2 linked regions of the Promicromonospora sp. Populi genome follow. The main gene of each other region encodes a partner of the protein of the gene in region 2 in a complex. Links are inferred from orthologs where the notes say so. Each region holds a gene or a part of one and is shown on either strand. Other genes may lie near its edges.

Region 1 (3,225 bases), 2.1 Mb from region 2 along the record:
GACGACTGCGACATGTCGACCAGCGAGCAGGTGATCGCGGACGCCCGCGGCGGCTTCTCGGCGACCCGGCAGGTCAGGGCGTTCGTCAACGTCGGCTCGGTGTCCGAGGTGGACTGCACCGGCGACCCCTGCACCCTGGCTGTCGCTGACCTTTCGGACCGGGTGCTCGCGGCGGCGCCGGCCCCGCTGCCCGACGGGGCCGAACCGCCGGAGGCCCCGACGCTCGAGCTGTCCGAGCAGGAGCTCGGCGCTTCCGACGGCCGTGTCACCGTGACGGGGCGCGGCTACGCGCCCGGTATGGCCGTGCGGATCGTGCAGTGCGCCACGACGTCGGGCGGCGGCGTGGACGGGGACAACTGCCTGTACGACGAGGGGAAGCGCGTGGTGGCCGACCGTGCGGGCTCCGTGGCCACGCGGCTGCCCGTCCAGCGAGAGATCCGGCTCGTCGGTGGGGGCGCTGCGGACTGCGCCGAGGCGGGCGCCTGCGTGATCGCGAACGCGTGGACCGACGGCGGACGGATCGCGCTGGCCGACCTGCTCTGGGAGTGACTGTCGGTGTCGCGTGGCAGGCTGTGTCCGTGCCTCCAGCGACCAAGCGCCGTACCGCCACCGTTCCCTCCGGCCGTAGCTGGGACGAGCCCACGGTGGCTCCGATCGTGCTGGTGCGCGGGGCCGAGCCGCTCCTGACCGAGCGGGCGGTGGACGGCGTCGTGGCGCTCGTGCGGGAGCGCGACCCCGAGGTCGAGAAGGTCGAGCTGGAGGGCGCCACGTACGGCGCGGGCCAGCTGCTGGTCGCGGCGAGCCCGTCCCTGTTCGGTGAGGCCAAGGTGGTCGTGGTCCGCTCGACGGAGTCGGGCACCGAGGATCTGATGGCCGACCTCATCGGATACGTCGCCGCACCCGACGAGGAGACGACAGTCGTGGTGGTGCACGGCGGCGGGCAGCGCGGCAAGAAGATGCTCGACACGGTCACGAAGTCGGGCGCGCCGGTCATGGTCTGCGAGCCGGTGACGAAGGACGCGGAGAAGGCGTCATTTGTGATGGGGGAGTTCAAGGCGGCACGCCGCCGGGCCGACGCCGAGGCGGTGCGCGCCCTCGTGGACGCACTCGGCAACGACCTGCGCGAGCTCGCCTCGGCCTGCGCGCAGCTGATCGCCGACACCACCGGCACCATCACGGCCGACACGGTGAACCGGTACTACGGCGGCCGCGTCGAGGCCACGGGCTTCCGGGTCGCCGATGCCGCGGTGGCCGGCGACACCGGCGGCGCCGTCGCGCTCCTGCGGCACGCACTGGACACCGGCCTCGACCCGGTGCCGATCGTCGCTGCGCTGGCGCTGCGGCTCCGCAACCTGGCGAAGGTCGCCGCGATGCGCGGCGGCGGGCCCGGCGCGCGGGACCTGGGCATGGCGCCCTGGCAGATCGACCGTGCCCGCAAGGACCTGCGCAGCTGGACGCCGGAGGGCCTGGCGGCGGCGATCTCCGCCGTCGCGCAGGCCGACGCCGACGTCAAGGGCGAGGCCAGGGACGCGGTGTTCGCGGTGGAGCGCGCGGTCATGACCATCGCGCGCTCCCGCCGCTGACGCGGCGCAGCCCGAGCCCAGGCGCACGAAAGACGCCGTTCACCCGCGAGGGGCGAACGGCGTCTGACGAAGTGGGCTCAGAGAGCCGCGACCGACTTCGCGAGAGCCGACTTGCGGTTCGCGGCCTGGTTCGAGTGGATGACGCCCTTGGCGACAGCCTTGTCGAGCTTGCGCGACGCGGTGGCAAGGGTGACCGTCGCGGTCTCCTTGTCGCCGGCTGCGACGGCCTCGCGCACCTTGCGCACGTGGGTCTTCAGCTCCGACTTGACGGACTTGTTGCGCAGACGAGCCTTCTCGTTCGTCTTGATGCGCTTAATCTGGGACTTGATGTTTGCCACGAGTGGACTTCCTGGTGTGTTCGCCTGTCGGCGAGCGGATAGGTCGTAGAGGGCGGTCGCAGTTCCGGGACTGGGGTGGGGACCCGTGGAGAGGAGCTGCGACTGTGCCCGCCGACCTGGGCGGACACGCGACCTCCAAGGTTACCAGAGCACCGGGTGCCTCGCGGAGCGGCTTGGTGTGACACCGACAACGCCCGCCGTCGGCCCCGAAACGTTCTGATCGGGCACCTTAGAATCCGACCCATGAGTACCAGGACGCTGAGAGGCCGCTTCCAGTGGACCGTGGTGGTCCCGATCCTTGCCCTGGTGCTCCTCGTGGTCACATGGAGCAACCACGACCACCCGGCGATCCTGGCGGCGATCGGAGCGGCACTGGTCGGCGCGGTGGTCGCGGCGGTGCACCACGCGGAGGTGGTGGCGCACAAGGTCGGCGAGCCGTTCGGCTCCCTCATCCTCGCGGTCGCGGTGACCGTGATCGAGGTGGGGTTGATCCTCATGCTGATGAGCAGCGGCGGCGAAGCGTCGAGCACGTACGCCCGCGACACGGTCTTCGCCGCGGTGATGATCACGTTCAACGGGATCGTCGGGCTCGCCCTGCTCGTGGGGGCGAGCAAGCACCACCTGGTGAGCTTCAACGCCTCGGGCACCGGGTCGGCGCTGGCCACCGTGATCGCGCTGGCCGCGGTCACCCTGGTCCTGCCCCGCTTCACCACGTCGGCGGACGACGGCGCCTACACCGCCTTCCAGCTCGGCTTCGCCGCCGTCGCGTCGCTGCTGCTGTACGGGGCATTCGTGTTCACGCAGACGGTGCGGCACCGCGACTTCTTCCTGCCGGTCTCCAGCGACGAGCACGGCCGGGTCACGGGACTCCTCGACGCGGACGGCGACGACCACGCCGACCCGCCGGCCACCAAGGAGGCCTGGTACAGCGTCGCGCTGCTGCTGGTCGCGCTGGTCTCCGTGGTGTTCCTGGCCAAGATGCTCTCCCCGACCATCGAGTACGGGGTGGAGGCGGCCGGCCTGCCCTACGGCGTCGTCGGCGTTGTGATCGCGCTGCTGGTGCTCGCGCCCGAGTCGATCGCCGCGGTTCGCAACGCCGCGCGCGACCGGGTGCAGACCAGCCTCAACCTCGCCTACGGCTCCGCGATGGCGTCGATCGGCCTGACCATCCCCACCGTCGCCATCGCGATGATCTGGATGGGCGGGCCGCTCACGCTCGGCCTCGACCCGACCCAGATGGTGCTGCTGGCCGTCTCGGTGGTGGTGGCGATGCTGAGCATCGCGCCGGGCCGGGCCAACACCCT
Region 2 (3,291 bases):
CGGCGCGCACCGGACCACCGGCGATAACACCGGTACCCGGCGACGCCGGGCGCAGGAACACGACGCCGGCAGCAGCCTCACCCTGGATGGGGTGCGGAATGGTGCCCTGGATACGAGGGACGCGGAAGAAGCTCTTCTTCGCCTCCTCGACGCCCTTGGCGATCGCCGCGGGCACCTCCTTGGCCTTGCCGTAGCCGACGCCGACGGTGCCGTCACCATCGCCCACCACGACGAGCGCGGTGAAGCTGAAGCGGCGGCCGCCCTTGACGACCTTGGAGACGCGGTTGATGGAGACGACCTTCTCGATGAAGGCGCTCTTTTCCTCGCGCGCCCCGCGACGGTCGCCGCCACGCCCGCCACCACGGCGGTCGTTACGGTCCTTGTTCTCGGTGGCGGCACCCTGGGGGGCGCCGCTGCGCTGCCCTGCAGCCATCAGAGATTCCTCTTCTTCCGTGCGTTGGTCATCACAGGGCCAGACCGCCCTCGCGGGCGCCGTCAGCCACAGCAGCGACGCGACCGTGGTACTTGTTGCCGCCGCGGTCGAACACGACGGTGTCGACGCCGACAGCCTTGGCACGCTCGGCCACGAGCTCGCCGATCTTGCGGGCCTTGGCGGTCTTGTCGCCGTCGAACGCACGCAGGTCGGCCTCGAGGGTCGACGCCGAGGCGACGGTCCGGCCCAGCTTGTCGTCCACGACCTGCGCCACCATGTGGCGCGAGGAGCGGGTGACAACCAGACGCGGACGAACGGCGGTGCCGGTGATCTTCTTGCGCAGGCGCAGGTGACGGCGCTGACGTGCGACGGCCTTGCCCTTGCCCAGGATCTTGATAGCCATCGTCACTTACCAGCCTTTCCGACCTTGCGGCGGACGTTCTCGCCGGCGTACCGCACGCCCTTGCCCTTGTAGGGCTCGGGCTTGCGGATCTTGCGAATGTTCGCTGCGACCTCGCCGACCTGCTGCTTGTCGATGCCCGAGACGGAGAACTTGGTAGCGCTCTCGACTGCGAACGTGACACCTGCGGGGGGTTCGATGACAACGGGGTGGCTGAAGCCGAGCGCGAACTCAAGGCCCGAGCCCTTCGCCACGACGCGGTAACCAGTACCGACGATCTCGAGCTTCTTCTCGTAGCCCTGCGTCACACCGATGATCATGTTGGCGATCAGGGTGCGGGTCAGGCCGTGCAGCGCACGGGAGGTCCGCTCGTCGTCCGGGCGGGACACCACAAGCTGGGCGTCCTCCTGAGCGACATTGATGGGGGCGGGCACTGTGTGCTCGAGAGAACCCTTGGGGCCCTTCACGGTCACGAGCGCGCCGCTGAGTGTGATATCCACGCCGGCTGGGACCGGAACGGGAAGCTTGCCGATTCGAGACATTGGCGTTTTCTCCTTTCCGGATTACCAGACGTAGGCGAGGACTTCGCCGCCGACGCCCTTGGCCTGTGCCTGTCGGTCGGTCAGCAGGCCGGAGGACGTGGACAGGATCGCCACGCCCAGGCCGCCGAGCACCTTGGGCAGTTCGGTGGACTTGCGGTACACCCGCAGACCGGGCTTCGAGATGCGACGCACGCCCGCCAGGGCACGCTCGCGGTTCTGGCCGTACTTCAGCTCGATCGTCAGGGCCTTGCCCACCTGGGCGTCCTCAACGTTCCAGCCGGAGATGTAGCCCTCGGCCTGCAGGATCTCAGCAATGTGCGTCTTCAGCTTCGACGACGGCATGGTGACCGTGTCGTGGTGCGCCGAGTTCGCGTTACGCAGACGGGTCAGCATGTCTGCGATCGGGTCGGTCATAGTCATCGGGCTCTTGCCCTTCCTCGCCGGGGTATCCGAACTGCCTTGTGGGGCCGAACAGACCTACGACGTAGTTGTGTTACCAGCTGCTCTTGGTGACGCCGGGGAGCTCGCCGCGGTGGGCCATCTCCCGGACGCAGATACGGCACAGTCCGAACTTGCGGTAAACGGAGTGCGGGCGACCGCACTTCTGGCACCGGGTGTAGGCGCGAACCGCGAACTTCGGCTTGGCGGCCGCCTTGTTGATCAGGGCCTTCTTCGCCATGTCAGTTCTCCTTGAAGGGGAAGCCGAGACGGCGCAGCAGAGAGCGGCCCTCGTCGTCGGTCGTCGCCGTCGTCACGACCGTGATGTCCATACCGCGGACCCGGTCGATCTTGTCCTGGTCGATCTCGTGGAACATCGACTGCTCCGTGAGACCGAAGGTGTAGTTGCCGTGGCCGTCGAACTGCTTGGGCGACAGACCCCGGAAGTCGCGGATACGCGGCAGCGCGGTCGCCAGCAGGCGGTCCAGGAACTCCCACATACGGTCACCGCGAAGCGTGACGTGCGCGCCGATCGGCATGCCCTCACGCAGCTTGAACTGCGCGATGGACTTACGAGCCTTGGTGACCTGCGGCTTCTGACCGGTGATCGCCGAGAGGTCCTTGATGGCCCCCTCGATGAGCTTCGAGTCCTTGGCCGCGTCGCCGACACCCATGTTCACGACGATCTTTGTGAGACCGCCGGCCTGGTGCACGTTCTTGTGGCCGAACTCCTCGATCAGCGCCGAGAGGATCTCCTCGCGGTACTTCTGCTTGAGGCGCGGCTGGGCCGGGGCCTCGATGGTCGTCTCAGTCATCAGATGTCCTTCCCGGAGCGCTTCGCGACGCGGATGCGAACGGTCTTCTCACGACCGTCGCGCTCCACCTTCTCGACGCGGTACCCGACCCGGGTGCCCTTCTTGGACTCCGGGTCGACGATCATCACGTTGCTCACGTGGATCGGCGCCTCGACGGTCTCGATGCCACCGGTGCGGGTGCCGCGCTGCGACTGGCCCACCTTGGTGTGCTTCGTGACGCGCTGAACACCCTCGACCACGAGGCGGTCGGAGTCCTTGAGGACTTCCAGCACGCGGCCGGTCTTGCCCTTGTCGCGACCCGAGATCACGATGACCTGGTCGCCCTTCTTGATCTTCGCCATGGTCAGAGCACCTCCGGAGCGAGCGAGATGATCTTCATGAACCGCTTGTCACGCAGCTCACGGCCAACCGGGCCGAAGATGCGGGTGCCACGAGGCTCGCCGTCGGCCTTCAGGATGACGGCGGCGTTCTCGTCGAACTTGATGTAGGAACCGTCGGGACGACGGCGCTCCTTGGCGGTCCGGACGACGACAGCCTTGATGACGTCGCCCTTCTTCACGTTGCCGCCCGGGATCGCATCCTTGACGGTGGCGACAATGGTGTCGCCAATTCCGGCGTAGCGACGGCCGGAGCCACCGAGAACGCGGATGCAGAGAATCTCCT

Evidence for each region.
Region 1: rpsH (region 2) and rpsT share a complex: the UniProt entries of both Bacillus subtilis proteins name them as parts of the 30S ribosomal subunit. The link is inferred for Promicromonospora sp. Populi from one-to-one orthologs.

What each region holds. Positions count from the first base shown.
Region 1 is NZ_CP163528.1:2,262,109-2,265,333, reverse strand. The notes cover bases 292-3,204. They hold rpsT (30S ribosomal protein S20), read right to left. Parts: upstream 1,922-3,204; coding sequence 1,661-1,921; downstream 292-1,660. Other genes in these bases: AB1046_RS10320 (calcium:proton antiporter), read left to right, coding at 2,165-3,204; holA (DNA polymerase III subunit delta), read left to right, coding at 579-1,583; AB1046_RS10335 (neocarzinostatin apoprotein domain-containing protein), read left to right, coding at 292-549. Also shown: more of AB1046_RS10335, read left to right, coding at 1-291; more of AB1046_RS10320, read left to right, coding at 3,205-3,225. UniProt on the Bacillus subtilis protein: Binds directly to 16S ribosomal RNA.
Region 2 is NZ_CP163528.1:4,388,621-4,391,911, reverse strand. Bases 97-3,075 are described here. They hold rpsH (30S ribosomal protein S8), read right to left. Parts: upstream 1,796-3,075; coding sequence 1,397-1,795; downstream 97-1,396. Other genes in these bases: rplN (50S ribosomal protein L14), read right to left, coding at 2,972-3,075; rplX (50S ribosomal protein L24), read right to left, coding at 2,628-2,969; rplE (50S ribosomal protein L5), read right to left, coding at 2,056-2,628; AB1046_RS19880 (type Z 30S ribosomal protein S14), read right to left, coding at 1,869-2,054; rplF (50S ribosomal protein L6), read right to left, coding at 839-1,375. Also shown: more of rpsE, read right to left, coding at 1-96; more of rplN, read right to left, coding at 3,076-3,291. UniProt on the Bacillus subtilis protein: One of the primary rRNA binding proteins, it binds directly to 16S rRNA central domain where it helps coordinate assembly of the platform of the 30S subunit.